One region of the Bradyrhizobium sp. GW821-FHT13H05 genome, then DNA from elsewhere that is predicted to be linked to it. Evidence: predicted binding sites of a transcription regulator. Region 1 holds the regulator's gene; the other holds the start of a gene.

The links. The regulator LexA, encoded in region 1, represses DNA repair genes until DNA is damaged. The targets are predictions, from matches to a motif close to TGTTCNNNNTGTGTTCNG.
Region 2: AC1RR3_RS25850 (DNA recombination protein RmuC) is a predicted target of LexA. The motif match lies at 4,930-4,947, and genes of this name have one in related genera.

Annotation. Positions count from the first base shown of each region.
Region 1 covers NZ_JBXAPO010000010.1:61,846-70,211, forward strand. Annotated here, with positions in the region: gene AC1RR3_RS26550 (DUF2171 domain-containing protein) at 1-174, shown strand, start outside; gene AC1RR3_RS26555 (ComEC/Rec2 family competence protein) at 270-2,552, shown strand; gene AC1RR3_RS26560 (hypothetical protein) at 2,562-2,702, opposite strand; gene AC1RR3_RS26565 (ribbon-helix-helix protein, CopG family) at 2,854-3,090, opposite strand; gene AC1RR3_RS26570 (hypothetical protein) at 3,087-3,440, opposite strand; gene AC1RR3_RS26575 (GAF domain-containing protein) at 3,959-4,900, opposite strand; gene AC1RR3_RS26580 (hypothetical protein) at 5,158-5,592, opposite strand; gene AC1RR3_RS26585 (hypothetical protein) at 5,789-5,992, opposite strand; gene lexA (transcriptional repressor LexA) at 6,177-6,878, opposite strand; gene AC1RR3_RS26595 (molybdopterin molybdotransferase MoeA) at 7,055-8,266, opposite strand.
Region 2 covers NZ_JBXAPO010000009.1:191,177-199,542, forward strand. Annotated here, with positions in the region: gene dapD (2,3,4,5-tetrahydropyridine-2,6-dicarboxylate N-succinyltransferase) at 1-436, shown strand, start outside; gene AC1RR3_RS25825 (DUF805 domain-containing protein) at 669-1,313, shown strand; gene dapE (succinyl-diaminopimelate desuccinylase) at 1,310-2,476, shown strand; gene truA (tRNA pseudouridine(38-40) synthase TruA) at 2,613-3,350, opposite strand; gene fmt (methionyl-tRNA formyltransferase) at 3,350-4,273, opposite strand; gene def (peptide deformylase) at 4,283-4,807, opposite strand; gene AC1RR3_RS25850 (DNA recombination protein RmuC) at 4,979-6,178, shown strand; gene AC1RR3_RS25855 (AmpG family muropeptide MFS transporter) at 6,261-7,622, shown strand; gene AC1RR3_RS25860 (hypothetical protein) at 7,754-8,191, opposite strand; gene recR (recombination mediator RecR) at 8,222-8,366, opposite strand, start outside.

The DNA of each region.
Region 1 (8,366 bases):
GTCGACAAGGTCGAGGGCCACCGCATCAAGCTGACCAAGAAGGACAGCGGCGAGGGCAGCCACAAGGGCCATCACCATTTCATCGACAAGGGGCTTGTTGCCGGTGTCGAGGGCAACAAGGTCCGGCTGTCCGCCAACGCGGACGTCGCCGTGACGATGGAAGAGGAAAAGTAGGGGCCGGCAGGTCTTGTTCTTGATCTGTACCGCTTTTCGCCCGCCTGCACGTTCCGGTAGCCTCTGTATCCGTCGCGTATCGCAAGGTGCAGGGAATGGCGGAGCCGGGTCGGCCGCAGCGTCTCTCGCAAGGGATTGCAGGAACCTGGCCGACGGGCCGGGCTGCGCTTGCCGGCGGCCTCGTGCCGGCCGGCTTTGGCCTGTGGCCCGTGCTCGTCGGCACGCTGCGCGAATGGGTGCGTGCCGAGGCCGGCGCCGGGTGGTTGTTGCCCTGGGTGCCTGTCGCGTTCGGCTGCGGAATTGCGCTCTACTTTGCCGCTGATCATGAGCCGGTGCTTTGGGTCGTTGCCGCGACAGCGGTTGCGCTCATGCTTGGCGCCATCCTGCTGCGGCGGAGCCGGCTGTTTGCGCCTGTGATCATGATCGCGGCGGTCGCGGCCGGCTTTGCGATGGCGACCTGGAAGACGGCGCGGATCGCGCACACCGTGCTGGCCAAGCCGCTGTACTCCGTGTCGCTGTCGGGCTTTGTCGAAACCCGCGACATCCGCGAGCGCACCGACCGTTTTGTGCTGCGTGTCACCGCGATGGAGGCGCAGCGCAGCGACGTCAAGCTGGAGCGCGTGCGCCTGTCGGTGCGCAAGGGGACCGCGCCGGAGGTCGGCAGCTTCGTGCAGTTGAAGGCGCGGTTGATGCCGCCGATCTCGCCGGTGCGCCCGGGCAGCTACGATTTCTCGCGCGACATGTTCTTTCAGGGCATCGGCGCGTCCGGTTTCGTGATGGGGGCGATCGCGGCGTCAGTGCCGCCAGATGCCGGCGGCTTGCGGCTGCGCTATGCCGCCTTCATGCAGGGCCTGCGCGATGCGATCGACGCGCGTATCCGCGCCACGCTCGAGGGCGACAACCGCGCGATCGCGACCGCGCTGCTGACGGGCCGGCGCGATGCCATCACCACGCCCGTGAACGACGCCATGTTCATCTCGGGCCTCGGCCATGTGCTGTCGATCTCCGGCTATCACATGGCGGTGGTCGCCGGCGTCGTGTTCTTCGCGGTGCGCGCGCTGCTCGCGCTTATTCCGGGACTGGCGGTCGGCTTCGCCATCAAGAAATGGTCGGCGGGAGCCGCACTCGTCGCAGCCGCGTTCTATCTGCTGCTGTCGGGCGCGGAGGTCGCGACGCAACGCTCGTTCTTCATGACCGCGGTGGTGCTGATCGCTGTCATGGTCGATCGCCGTGCCATCACGTTTCGCACGCTGGCGGTGGCGGCGCTGATCGTGCTGGCGGTGGCGCCGGAAGCGCTGGTGCATCCGAGTTTCCAGATGTCGTTTGCGGCAACGCTGGGCCTCGTGGCGCTGGTGCAGATCGGCATGCCGAACCTGTTCGCTTCACCCGATCATTCGGCGACCGCGCGCATTGCGATGTGGGGCGGCCGCGAGATCACGATGCTGTTTCTGGCCTCGCTGATCGCGGGGCTTGCGACCACGCCCTATGCGGCCTTCCACTTCCACCGCGTCACGCCCTACGGCGTGCTCGCCAACCTTGGCGCGATGCCCGTGGTCTCGGCGCTGGTCATGCCGATGGGATTGCTCGGACTGCTCGCGGCTCCGTTCGGGCTCGACGGCGTGTTCTGGTGGCTGATGGGGATCGGCATCGACTGGATGGTCATGGTCTCCCGCTGGGTGGCGGCATTGCCGGGCGCGATTGGCCGCCTGCCGGCTTTCGGCATCGCGCCGCTGATTGCGGCCAGCCTCGGCATCATCGTGATGGGCCTGTTGCGCACGCCCTTGCGCTGGTCAGGCGCCGTGGTGCTGCTGGTGGCGATCCTCTGGGGGCTGTCGATGCGGCAGCCCGATGTCCTGATCGCAGGCGACGGTCAGAGCGTCGCGGTACGGGGCAGGGACGGGCACCTGCATCTGATCCGGGCGAGCAAGGACAGCTTTCTGCTGAAGGAGTGGCTAGCTGCCGACGCCGATCCGCGCGACCCGGGTGGTGCGGCGCTGGCTGACGGCGTGTCGTGCGACGAGGCCGGCTGCGTGACGCCGCTCGCCGACGGGCGGCTGGTCGCGCTGGCCTTGCGCATCGACGCATTGGCGGACGATTGCAGCCGCGCCGCGCTGGTGGTGACGGCAAGGCCTGCGCCGCCGGGCTGTGCGGCGATGGTGGTCGACCGGCAGCGTCTCTCTGCCCAAGGCGCGCTCGCGCTGACACGGCATGGCGACGGCTTTGCGGTTCAGCCGGTGAAAGCCAGAGGCACTGACCGCCCGTGGTCGCCGGCGACTGCCGGCGAAGCTGATTTCGGCGCGAACCTCGCGCCGCAGGCCGCGGCGCCGCGCAACCGGGGCGCGACGCCGTCCGAGGCCGATTTGCAGGCCGAGGATTAAGCTGATCGGCTACAGGTACCAGGCCAGCACGGCGTCGAGCCCGGCGCTTCCGATCACCGGCAGGGCCACCATCTGGCTCAGCCCGGCGGCGCGGGCCTCTGCCGCGGCGATCGAGCCGTCATGCAGGAGATCGTCGTTGAGCGCGGGCATGCCGGGTGGCCCAGGCGCCGCCGATGCCTCTCACTATTCGTCGGCTAATTTGTAGTAAATCCCAGGACAACCGCGCTGGAGCTCGATCTTGCTCACAGATATGTCGCGTCGATTGTCAAAAGCAGAAAATATCTGCGAAGGCTAAACCCCGCTAAGTAAAAATCTTGATCTCTGCCACTTCGCCTTCTTTCGAACGAACTAGAAAGCTTGCCCCTTCACTGTCTTTCTCTACGAAGAACTCATAGAGGCGCAATGCGTCCTTCATGACCTCAGTGTAGGAAGGAGCCTCGACTAGATCCTTAAGCTTCTTAAGACGTTCAAATGAGCCAGGACTAAGCTCCATCTGAACTCTGCGTGTCTCTTTTTCGCTGTTCACAACAACACTCATCTATCAGCCCGTCGACTTCCCGTGCGCTTGAAGAAGTAGAAGCTGAAAATACCGCCGACGACCGGTCCTGCGGCGTTCCAGACGCTCTTAAGGCCGCTGAAGTCGTGATTGTACATTCCGTATGCTCCCGCTCCGAGGAGGAGAGCACCGATGATGCTGAGCGATGCCCATGTCAGATGGACACGAGTCCGCATCTCGTAGAATTCGACAGTAGCTTCGAACTCCCGGCCGACCGCGAGAGAGCGGGCACGTCGGGTCTTCTTCTCAGCCGGGTTCTCGGCGTCAGGCGCCGGGGTGACACCAGAAACCGACAGGTCAAATTCTTGACCAACTTTCACTTGCCGACGCATCGCCTACCCTCCTTCGGGGGCAGCGAGTCGTCAGAGTCAGCGTGTCGTGCTCAGAGTTCTCCCGTGAAGCCTGAAACTGACGCGCTCAGGGTTCAACCGATCGTTCGTCACGTTGGAAGAGCAAGACACTCTTCACAGGAGAGTAGTTCGACCCTCAGCAAAGAGGGGCCGCGGCGACCTTGCCGACGTGGCAGCCGTGCAGGATGGCGGCGGCGGCCTTGGTGTTCGCGAACCAGATGGCGATGTTCATTTGGTCTCTCCTTTCAGTGCTGACCTCTGTTGGAGGCCTCAACGGGTCGGAACCATTCCGATCCAGTGACGTTGAATTTAATGGCTAGCCCGATAATGTCAATCATCAGGGCATCAATAAATCATCAAATGATGTGCCGCTCAGGATGGTTGGACGAAGCGGCGGCGAGAATGCGATTTAGCCGTCGATGGCAAGCCACAACACCACGGTCGGGACCAGTCGGGTGAGAGCTGCAGGGCGAGAACCGAGTGAATAATGCTGCAGTTACCTACAGGTACCAGACCAGGATCGCCTCCAGCTTCGCGCTCGCGATGACCGGAAGCGCCATCATCTGGCTCAGTCCGGCTGCGACGGCTTCGGCGCCGGCGACCGAAGCGTCATGCGCGAGATCGTCATTGAGCGCGGGCATGCCGGTGGCCCAGGCGCCGCCGATACTGCCGTTGCCCTTGGCGACCGTCTTGTTCGCGTAGAGCGCGGCGAGGTCCGTCTGCGCGCTGCAATCACCGGCGCGATAGACCAGTGCTGAACGGGTCTCGTTCGGGACCCAGATCTCGAAGCGCCGCGCGATGGGCGTTGCCTGCGCCGAGAGGAAGGTCAGCACCCAGGTCCGCTCGGTGCCGGTCTGGTAGGGAATGCCGACGCCGAGATTGATTCCGACCTCGGCGGCCTCTTCCCAGCGCAGGAAACTCTTGGCGTTGTGCAGATCCCTGATGATCAGCGGCAGGCCCGCCTTCCAGGTGCGGCCGGGCAGGCCGAAGCCGCGGGGAAATTTGGTGTGGCGGGAGTTGAACTCGAACATGTCGGCGGTGCCATAGTAGCCGTCGACGAGCCCCATCTCGTGGGAGGTATCGGGATCGTTGTGCCAGAGCTCGATCGCGCCGACATGCGCCTCGTCGTCGCCGCAGAACAGCACCATCACGGCTTGCAGGAATTCACCTGAAAAGACCGGCACCGCGACGCCGCAGGTGAGGCCGGCCGCAAGCGCCTGGTCGGTCCGCTTGAAATAGGAGTTGGCGAATTTGGTGAGGATCACGGGATGGCCAGAGGCCCAGGCCTTGCCGGGAAGGCCATCGTCATATCCGAAGTGCAGGCTCTCGCTCACGGCCTTGAACGCGGACAGCCCTTCGCCATAGAGGCCACCGCCGAATTCCAGCCGCATGCGCGTGCGGTCAGGCACCCAGAGTTCAACGACGCGAATGAAGGTTTTCATCGAACGTGCCCGCCGCCTCAAGCCCAAGACAATAGTCCAGACAATAGCCAAGACACCTGCCGGGGCAGCATCGGCCATTTGCTTGCGGAACGGACGTTCAAAATTCAGGCAGGGCCGCGCAAACTTCGTGCGCCGGGGAGGTGCGGGGCTAATCCTGGCGGGTTGGATTCTCGGGGCGCAAACCACACCATCTCGCCGGCCACGGCCGGCGATGGCGACTTCAGTCCTGGTCCCGACCTGTAGCCGGGGGCGCTACGTCAGCCGATCGGCAGGCGTCGGATCGTCGGCCGGCTGTCGGCAATGATCTCAGGCTTCTGCTCGCGCTCGCCGAGCGGCTGGGTGACCGGCAATTGCAGCACGGTTGCGCGCTGACCTTCGACGAGCTGGGTCACCAGCACGTATTTGCCGTCGGGGAATTCGATCGCGTCGTGATGACGATCGGGAATGTGCGGATCGATCTTGCCGAACTTGCCGACGCGCGAATTGATCGTGCGCGTCCAGATCCAGCGATTGTCGTAACGGACGTTGTCGGCGAAAGCGAGCTCCGTTCCCGGCAGCAGACACACCGCGACGGACATGTCGGCTTCGGAGGCGAAGCCGCGCGTCGAGGTGCCGCGGAAGGTTGTCGTGACGATCGTCTCGCCGACTTCTGCGGGGCGCGTCGCGACGGCGTGCAGGCTGTAGTCACACATCGGGTGCTCCTCATTCGAAGATAGCAACCCGCGCCTCTGGTTTGGAGGCGCAGGCCTCTATCAGAGTGGAAGCCTGCAAGCGTCTGCTTGGTTGTGGGCAAATCTGCGGCTTGGGTCCGCAGGCTGCCATCACAATATCTTTTTCAGATGCACTGGGAACAAAGTCCGCTCCCGTGCATTTTGGCGTGCGTCTCCCTCAGCGACCAGCAGGCGCCGACCAGCCGGAATACTGCCAGGCCGGTTGCGAAGGCTGCGCAACGGCGTTGCGGGCATTGCGGAATTGCTCGGTCGTCGTCGTCGGCGTTGCCTTGCGGGCATGGTGCGACGATGCGGCGAAGGCTTGCGACGCCGATGCTGCGATCAGCGCCATCGTGACTGTGCTCAGGACGATCTTGCGCATGGTTGTCTCCTCGGTTTCTGAGAGGCCTTGCGAAGCGAAGTGCTTCGTGCGGCGTGCCGAGGATCTAGCGCTGGAGAGGTGGCCGGATAATCTGTGCAAAACCAGAAAGACTATCCAGCCGGAGCGGACAATCGTCCGCTCCAATTGCTCAGGCGCGGTCGTCAACCGACGCCGCGCGGACGGTTCAGTACTTCCGGTAAAGCCCGATCAGCTTGCCCTGAATCTTCACCCGGTTGGGCGGCAGGATGCGGACTTCATAGGCGGCGTTGGCGGGCTCCAGCGCGATCGAGGCGCCGCGGCGGCGGAAGCGCTTCAGCGTCGCCTCCTCGTCGTCGATCAGCGCCACCACGATGTCGCCGGTGTCGGCGCTCTCGTTGCGCTGGATCAGCGCCATGTCGCCGTCGAGGATACCGGCCTCGACCATGGAATCGCCGCGCACTTCGAGCGCGTAATGCTCGCCCGAGCCGAGCATGTCGGGCGGGACGCTGATGGTGTGGCTCCGGGTCTGCAACGCCTCGATCGGCGTGCCGGCCGCGATCCGGCCCATGACGGGCACCGCGACGGGACGCTCGCCCTCGTCAGCGGGCGGGCTGGACGTCGTACGCACCTTGCCAAGATTGCCCTCGATGACGCTTGGCGTGAAGCCGCGGCGGCTGCCGGCGGCAGCCTGAAGCTCAGGCAGCTTGATCACCTCGATCGCGCGGGCGCGGTTGGGCAGGCGCCGGATGAAGCCGCGCTCCTCGAGCGCGGTGATCAGGCGATGGATGCCCGATTTCGAGCGCAGGTCGAGCGCGTCCTTCATCTCGTCGAAGGAGGGCGGCACGCCGCTTTCCTTCAGCCGTTCGCTGATGAACCGCAGGAGCTCGTATTGTTTGCGCGTTAACATCTCGACCAAAATCCCCCGGTTGATGTCGTTCGATTCCGAGACGCTGAACTCGGCGATAAGCCGCTACATCCTCGAAACAAATCATGAACGGACACTATATGTTCGATACATGTTCCGCAACTGCTTAATTTACCGTGAACGCGACAAAGTTCGCGGAACGCGTGCGAACGAAGCGTTCAGACCGGCAGTCGCAACACCTCGCAAGGCGTACCGGCCTCGGCCTTCGGCGCGAATGGCGCGCGCACGAGAAGTGCCTGTGCCGCAGCGAGATTCGCAAGCAGCGAGGAATCCTGGTGATTGACCGGAAGGGCGATGAGCGTGCCGTCATCGCGCATGTCGAGGCGCGCGCGCAGATAGTCTTCGCGCTGGTCGTTGGCGCCGACGTCACGGCCGAGCACCGCGCGTTCACGGCGGTGATGAATCACCTGCTGGCCCGACAGCGCGCGAATCAACGGCACCATGAACAGGAAACCGCAAACGTAGGATGACACGGGATTGCCAGGCAGGCCGATCACGCGCATCGCCCCGAGCCGGCCGTTCATCATTGGCTTGCCCGGCCGCATCGCGATCTTCCAGAACGCCATCGAGATACCTTCGCCCCGGAGCGCCTGCTGGACCAGGTCGTGGTCGCCGACCGAGGCACCGCCGGTCGTGATCAGGATGTCGGCACCGCTCTCGCGGGCCTGGCGGATGCCGGCGGTGGTGGCCTCCAGCGTATCGGCAGCGACGCCGAGATCGACGGTCTCGGCGCCCTCGCTGCGGGCGAGCGCGTGCAGGGCATAGCCGTTGGAATAGACGATCTGGCCGGGGCCGGGCGTGGTGCCCGGCATTACCAGCTCATCGCCGGTGGCGAGGATCGCGACCTTCGGACGGCGGCGGACGGGCAAAAGCGGGTGGTTCATTCCGGCGGCGAGCGCCAGGTCGCGCTCGGTGAGCCTGATACCCTTGCGCAGCAGCACGTCGCCTTCCGAGAAGTCGACGCCCGCGGGGCGGATGTGCCGCCCCGTTACGGCCGCTTCCTTGATCGTGATGCGCTTGCCCTCGGCGACCGTGTCCTCCTGGATCACGACCGCATCCGCGCCTGAGGGAACGACGCCGCCGGTGAAGATCCGCACCGCTTCGCCGGCGCCGACCGAGCCCGCAAACGGCCGGCCCGCGGCGACCTCGCCGATCACGGTGAGTTGCGCGTCGATCTTCGCCGCATCGCTCGCCCGCACCGCGTAGCCATCCATCGCCGACATCGCCTCGGGCGGCTGCGTGCGCCGCGCTGCGACATCGCGCGCGAGTACGCGATGGAAGGCGTTGTCGAGGGCAACCGCTTCTTCAGCCAGCGGCTCTGCGCCGGAAAGCACCGCGGCAAGCGCGTCAGAAACCGGCATCAGGGCCACGGGTGAAAACTCCAGCTGCGCCCGTTCGGGCAAATCGGCGGCGAGAGTTCTAGCCGAGCGCGGGCGGGGAGGCAAAGCAACAGCCACGCAGCGTGATTTA
Region 2 (8,366 bases), on a different contig from region 1:
CGTCGATGAGAGCACCATGGTGGACACCTGGGCCACCGTCGGCTCCTGCGCGCAGATCGGCAAGCGCGTGCACATTTCCGGCGGCGCCGGCATCGGCGGCGTGCTCGAGCCGCTGCAGGCCGAGCCCGTGATCATCGAGGACGATTGCTTCATCGGCGCGCGCTCCGAGGTCGCCGAAGGCGTGATCGTGCGCAAGGGCGCGGTGCTGGCCATGGGCGTGTTCCTGGGCGCCTCGACCAAGATCGTCGACCGCGACACCGGCGAGATCTTCATCGGCGAGGTGCCGGAGTATTCGGTGGTGGTGCCCGGCGCGCTGCCCGGCAGGCCGATGAAGAACGGCCAGATCGGCCCGAGCACCGCCTGCGCCGTCATCGTCAAGCGCGTCGACGAGCGCACGCGTTCGAAGACCAGCATCAACGAGCTGCTGCGGGACTGAGACTCTCTCCTCTCCCTCTCCCCGTTCTTACGGGGAGAGGGTTGGGGTGAGGGGCCTCTCTCCACACGCGAGATCGCCGCGAGACCTGTACCCCCTCACCCGGATCGCAAGAGCGATCCGACCTCTCCCCGCAAGCGGGGAGAGGTGAAGAGCCCTTGCGGCGGCAATCGAACCCACCGTCCTTCCATCGCGACCAATCACCGGACGGCCTCCGCCGCCCGGAACCTTCGCCATGGACTGGACCTGGTACCTCTTCCGCTTCGACGGCCGCATCAACCGCGCCCTGCTGTGGCAGGCGCTGCTGATCGTCATGCTGCTGGCGGCCGTGCTCGGGATCATCGGTGAGGCCGTCAACGTCTTCAACGGCCACAGATCCGCCACCACCACCCTCATCTTCTCCCTCGACTTCAATCTCGACGAGCTCTTCAACGTTGTCGATCCCAGGTCCTACCGCCTGCTGGCGTCCGCCGACCGCCCGACCCTGATCCTCAAATTGCTTTGCACCCCGCTGTTCGTGTGGATCTACCTCGCGACCGCGATCAAACGGCTGCACGATCGCGACAGGCGCAGCTGGTGGATGATTCCGTTCTTCGTCGTGCCCGGCCTGTATGACCAGTTCTCGGACCTGCTTCCCCACTCCAACTGGGTTCTTCCGTTCACCCTGGCTGCCTCCATCCTGTGGCTATGGGGCCTCGTCGAAATGTTCTGTCTGCGCGGCAGCGTGGGCGAGAACCGGTTCGGTCCTGATCCGTTGGCCGAGACCGACGACAGCTCCACATCGTCCCCTGCGCAAGGCTGGGACCAGAGCCGCGAGATCGAATTTGTCCCGCCCAGCGCTAGCCCACCCGGCGGCATGCATGTTAAGCGGGGCGCATGACCGATGCTCTTTCCATTGCCCGCGATCTCATCCGCTGTCCCTCGGTAACCCCGGCCGACGCCGGCGCACTGGGGGTGCTTGAAAACGCCCTGAACGCCGCCGGCTTCACCTGCCACCGCGTGACGTTCAGCGAGCCCGGCATCGCCGACGTCGACAATCTCTATGCGCGGATCGGCACCGAAGGGCCGCACATCACCTTTGCCGGCCACACGGACGTGGTGCCGCCGGGCGACGAGAGCGCCTGGAGCGTCGGCGCATTCTCCGGCGAGGTGAAGGACGGCTTTCTGCACGGCCGCGGCGCGGTCGACATGAAGGGCGGCATCGCCTGCTCGGTCGCAGCGGTGCTGGAGCATCTCGCCGCCAATGCCGGCAAGCCGCGCGCCGACGGGACGGGCTCAATCTCGTTCCTGATCACCGGCGACGAGGAAGACGTCTCCATCAACGGCACCATCAAGCTGTTGAAATGGGCTGCCGAGCGCGGCGAAAAATTCGATCACTGCGTGCTCGGCGAGCCGTCCAATGTCGAGACGCTCGGCGACACCATCAAGGTCGGGCGCCGCGGCTCGCAATCCGGCACGCTCTATGTCGACGGCGTGCAGGGCCACGTCGCCTATCCGCACCGCGCCGCCAACCCGGTGCCTGATATTTCGCGGCTGATCGTCGCCATCAGCGACGAGCCGCTCGACCACGGCAGCGCGCAGTTCCAGGCCTCCAATCTCGAATTCACCTCGGTCGACGTCGGCAACAAGGCCAACAACGTCATCCCCGGCGAGGCGCGCGCGAAATTCAACATCCGCTACAACGACAATCACACCCAGGCATCCCTGCGCGAGCTGGTCGAGGCGCGGCTGGCGAAGGCGTGCGGCAACCGCATCAAGGCCCGCATCGTCTGGGAGCCGTCGAACTCGAACGTGTTCGTGACCAAGCCCGGCCCGTTCACCGATCTTGCGGTGTCCGCGATCGAGGAAATCACGGGGCGCAAGCCGGAGCTGTCGACATCAGGCGGCACCTCGGATGCGCGGTTCATCTCCAGCTACTGCCCGGTGATCGAGTTCGGGCTGGTGGGACAGACCATGCACCAGGTCGACGAGCGCGTGCCGGTGGTGGATTTGGAGAAGCTGACGAAAGTGTATCGCGGGATACTGGCGCGGTATTTTGCTTAGCCTGACCGCAGCCTTCGCCAAACACTCCACCGTCATGCCCGGGCTTGTCCCGGGCATCCACGTTCTCTGCTACGAGGAAGAAGATCGTGGATGGCCGGGACAGGCCCGGCCATGACGCCAGTGTCGGCGTCAGGCTCTAATAATCCACCTTCATCAGATACAGCCCGTCAGGTGGCGCGACGATGCCGCAGGCGGCGCGGTTGCGGGCCTCTAACGCTGCGGAGAGATCGTCCGCGCTCCAGCGGCCCTCGCCGACCCAGACCAGCGAACCCACCATCGAGCGCACCTGGCTGTGCAGGAACGAGCGCGCCGAGGTGAGAATCGTGATCTCGCGGCCGTCGCGCATCACGTCGAGCTGATCGAGCGTCTTCTCCGGCGATTTGGCCTGGCACTCGGTATCGCGAAAGGTGGTGAAATCGTGCTTGCCCAGCAGGCGCTGGGCGGCCGCATGCATCGCGTCGCTGTCGAGCCGGCGCGGCACGCGCCAGGCATGGCCGATGTCGAGCGCGAGATTGGCGCGGGTGTTGACGATGCGGTAGCGGTAATGGCGCTTCACGGCCGAGAAGCGCGCCTCGAACGTATCAGGCACGATCTCGGCTTCGAGGACCGCAATCGGATGCGGGCGCAGATGTGCGTTGAGCCCGTCGCGAAAGCGGCCGGGTGGAAACTGTTTCTCGATATCGACATGGGCGACCTGGCCGCGCGCATGCACGCCGGCATCGGTGCGGCCCGCACCATGCACCCGCAGATCCGCGCCGGTCATCGCCTTCACCGCCGCTTCCAGCGCGCCCTGCACCGAGGGCAGCGTGTCCTGCACCTGCCAGCCGAAGAACGGCGCGCCGTCATATTCGATGGTGAGCTTGTAGCGGGGCATCAAGCCAGCCGCATCGGCGGCTTCACGGGCACGCCCCGCAGGAAGTCCACGGCCTGCATTCGGGCCTTGCCCTCGCGCTGGAGCTCGAGGATGCGGATCGCGCCGTCGCCGCAGGCGATGGTGAGTTGGTCGTCGAGCACCTCACCCGGGGTGCCCGAGCCCTTCGCCAGCTCGCAGCGCAGGATTTTCACGCGCGCATTCTCAAGCTCGGCCCAGGCACCGGGAAACGGCGACAGGCCGTGAATGTGGCGTAGCACCGCGTGCGCGGGCTTGGTCCAGTCGATGCGCGCCTCGGCCTTGTCGATCTTGGCGGCATAGGTGACGCCATCCTCGCTCTGCTTCTTGAGCTGAAGCCCGCCGCGGTCGAGCGCAGCCATCGCCCGCACCATCAGATCGGCGCCGAGCCGCGAGAGGCGATCGTGCAGGTCGAGCGCGGTCATGGTGTCGGTGATCGGGAGCCGCTCGGCCATGGCGACGTCGCCGGTGTCGAGGCCGACATCCATCTTCATCACCATCACGCCGCTCTCGGCATCGCCGGCCATGATGGCGCGGTTAATGGGCGCGGCGCCGCGCCAACGCGGCAAGAGCGAGGCGTGCAGATTGTAGCAGCCGAGCTTGGGCGTATCGAGGATCGCCTGCGGCAGGATCATGCCGTAGGCGACGACGACGGCCGCATCGGCCTCGAAGGCGCGAAACTCTTCCAGGGTTTCCGGCGTCTTCAACGTCTTCGGCGTCAGCACGGGAATGCCAAGTCGTCGCGCGGCGTCCTCGACCGGGGTCGGCTGCAATTGCAGGCCGCGCCGCCCGCCGGGCTTCGGCGCGCGGGTGTAGACGGCGACGATCTCGTGGCCATGCGCGACGAGCTCGAGCAGCGTCGGCACGGAGAAATCGGGCGTGCCCATGAAGATCAGGCGGAGGGGCATCGACAGAACTCACTCCCCCCGCTTGGCGGCTTTCTCGAACTTCTTGATGACGCGGTCGCGCTTGAGTTTTGACAGATAGTCGACGAACAGCACGCCGTTGAGATGGTCGATCTCGTGCTGGATGCAGGTGGCGTAGAGACCTTCGGCGTCCTCCTCGTGCACCTTGCCGTCGAGATCGGTGAAGCGCACGCGTACCTTGGCGGGACGCTCCACCTCCTCGTAATATTCGGGGATCGACAGGCAGCCTTCCTCGTAGACCGACAACTCTTCCGACGAAGCGACGATTTCAGGGTTGATGAAGACGCGCGGAAGCGGCGTGGTCTCGCCGCTCTCGTCGGGCTTGGCGAGGTCCATGGTGATCAAACGCAACGGTTGCGCGATCTGGATCGCCGCCAGGCCAATGCCGGGCGCGTCGTACATGGTCTCTAACATGTCGTCGGCAAGCTTGCGGATCTCCGGCGTGACCTTCTCGATCGGCTTGGAGACCAGACGCAGCTGCTTGTCGGGCAGGATGATGATTTCTCTGAGGGCCATGGCCGCGATTTAAGCCGCATGCCGGATGCGGTCAATGCGGCCAGGAACCCCGTTAACCCTTCGCTAACCATAAAACTTCAGGTTTTCTTAACCATAAAAATTAACGGGGCATTTACCGGAAATGTTCGCTATTCGTTCGTGCCGGCAGCCGAATCGGCTAGAAGGGCAGGCATGAACGAGATCATTTTCATGGCTGGCGACTGGCCGGTGCGCATCATCGATGCGCTGATCGGCTTCGGCGCGCTGGTTCTCATCCTTCTGATCGTCATAGCGGTCGTGATCGCGCGCTCCGGGCGGCGCGGCGCGGAACTCGCCATGGCGAATGCCATCCGCGCCGACGAGCTCGAGGAACGCCTCAGCCAGGTCCTCCACGCCCAGAGCGAGGCCGCCGGCCGGGCCGACGCCATGACCCAGGCGCTGGCCGGCCGCCAGGCCGAGATGGCCCGCGCCGTCAACGAGCGGCTGGATTCGGTCACCCATCGCGTCGGCCAATCCATGGAACACTCGACCCGCAACACCATGGAGAGCCTGCACGCGCTGCACGAGCGGCTCGGCATCATCGACAACGCGCACAAGAACCTCACCGACCTCACCACGCAGGTCACCACCTTGCGCGACGTGCTCGCCAACAAGCAGTCGCGCGGCGCCTTCGGCCAGGCGCGGATGGAGGCGATCGTCCAGGACGGCCTGCCGAAGGGGGCCTACGAATTCCAGTTCACGCTCTCGACGGGAAAACGCCCGGACTGCGTCGTGTTCCTGCCCGACCAGCGCCCGCTCTGTATCGACGCGAAATTTCCGCTGGAGGCGATGACCGCGCTGCACGACGCCCGCACCGACGAGGAGAAGCGCATTGCCACGCAGCGGCTGCGCGGCGACGTGATGAAACATGTCAACGACATCGCCGAAAAATACCTCGTCACCGGCGAGACCCAGGAGATGGCGCTGATGTTCGTGCCGTCGGAATCGGTCTACGCGGAAATCCACGACGGCTTCGACGACGTGATTCAGAAGGCCTACCGCGCCCGCGTCGTGCTGGTATCGCCCTCGCTGCTGATGCTCGCGATCCAGGTGATGCAGCAGATCATGAAGGACGCGCGCATGCGCGACGCCGCCGACCAGATCCGCATCGAGGTGATCAAACTCGGCGACGACCTCGGCCGCTTGCGCGACCGCGTGCTCAAATTACAAAAGCACTTTGGCGACGCGAACGAGGACGTCCGCCAGATCCTGATCTCCGCCGACAAGATCGAGAAGCGCGCGGGACGGATCGAGGAACTCGATTTCAGCAAGGCGGATGCGCCGGAGGGACCGCATCTGGTGGCGACAGGTGCGCCGGAGCTGTTTCCAAGGAAGCTCCAGGCGGGGGAGTGAGGTTTGAGGCACACTGTCGTCGTCCGGCTTGACCGGGCGACGACAGCTCACTTGTGGCACCAGAATCTGCTAACACCTCCCGATGACCGCACCCGACGCGACGTCCCCCGCCACCTCCGCCCCTGCGACCTCCTGGCGCGACAGCCTGGCCGTGTATCTGCAACCGCGGGTGCTGATCGTGCTGTTCCTCGGCTTCTCCTCCGGGCTGCCGCTGGCGCTGTCGGGGTCGACGCTGCTGGTGTGGATGCGCGAGGCCGGGGTCGATCTCAAGACCATCGGGCTGTTTGCGCTGGTCGGCACGCCCTACACGCTGAAATTTCTGTGGGCGCCGCTGGTGGATGCGCTGCATGTGCCGCTGTTCACCCGCGCGTTCGGACGGCGGCGCGGCTGGCTGCTGTTCTCGCAATTGCTGCTGATCGTCGCGATCCTGCTGCTCGCGCTCACCGACCCCGCGCGCTCGCCGTTCTATGTCGCGCTGGGCGCGCTGCTGGTGGCGACGATGTCGTCGACGCAGGACATCGTGGTCGATGCCTTCCGTGTCGAGAGCCTGCCCGAGAGCGAGCAGGCGGCCGGCATGGCGGCTTACGTCGCGGCCTATCGCATCGGCATGCTGGTCTCGACCGCGGGCGCGCTGTTCATCGTCTCGGGCTTCGAGGACACCGGCATCCCGCGCCAATCAGCCTGGATGTGGGGCTATGTGGTGATGGCGGCGATGGTGCTGATCGGAACCATCACGGCGCTGGCCGCGACCGAACCCGAGCAATCGATGCGAGCCGAGGCGGCGACGCAGGAAGAGAGCGCGTTCACACGCGTGCTGCACGCGGCGATCGGCGCCTTCTCGGAATTCTTGACGCGCAAGGACGCGCTCGCCGCGCTCGCCTTCGTCGTGCTGTTCAAGTTCACCGACGCCTTCTCGGGCACGATGACCGCGCCGTTCGTGATCGACCTCGGCTTCACCCGCAATGATTATGCGGCGATCGTGAAAGGCGTTGGCCTTGCCGCGACGCTGATCGGCGGCTTCGCCGGCGGCTTTGTCGCACGGCGCTATCCGCTGGCGGCGGCCCTGTGGATCGGAGGCGTGGTGCAGGCGCTGGCCAATCTGTCCTTCTCGTGGCTCGCAATCGCAGGCGCCAGCCAGTGGGCCCTCGCCTTCGCCATCACTTGCGAGAATTTCACCAGCGCCATCGGCACCGTGATCTTCGTCGCCTATCTTTCGGCGCTCTGCCAGAACCCGCTGCACACGGCGACGCAATATGCGCTGCTCACCGCGCTTGCGGCGGTGGGGCGGACGTACCTGTCATCGGGAGCCGGCTTTGTGGCTGATAGCACCGGCTGGGCGCTGTTCTTCGTGATCTGCGTGCTGGTGGCGATCCCGAGCCTGGTGCTGCTGGCCTGGCTGCAGAAGCGCGGGCATTTCGAGACGCTGGGGCCGGTCAGGGTTTAAGGCTCACCTGTCTCCCCGTCATTGCGAGCGAAGCGAAGCCATCCAGACTGTCGCTGCGGAAACAGTCTGGATTGCTTCGTCGCAAGGGCTCCTCGCAATGACGGCGGAGCGAGCAGTGCGCTGCCTGCCCCCTACTGCTTCTTGATCAAGCTCCACTTCGTGATCACGGCTTCGCTCATCTGGCCGGGATCGCTGGCGCAGGCGACTTCGTCGACCTTGACCGAGATCGCCTTGCCGACGAACGATTTCAGCTGGGCTGCCTGCGCGTCGCTGGAGGTGACGAGCTGGAAGGTCTCAGGCCCGGTCTCGAGATTGCACAGCCCGTTCGGCGCCGGCAGGCGGCGCGGCTCGGAGGTGATCTGGTACATCGCAATCCGCTTGCCGGCGTTCTTGACGTCGCGCACCTTCATCGCGTTCAGCTCGCCCGAGAGCACCTCGCCGGTGTTGATCGGCTTGCCGGGCTTGGGTGCCGGCGATGCCTCGTCGTCCTGCTGCGCGGCGATGGCCGGCGTCACCAGCAACATCATCGTCGCAACCAAAGCCGAGCGTGTGGCGAATCGTTTCGTCATGTCGTCCGTTCCGTCAGGTCTGTAGGAAAACTAGAACAGGGTCCGCTGCCGCATCGCGGCCGATAGCGTACCTTCGTCGAGATAATCAAGCTCGCCACCGACGGGCACACCATGGGCCAGCCGGGTTACTTTTACGTTGGCGTCCTGAAGCAGGTCGGTGATGTAATGCGCGGTG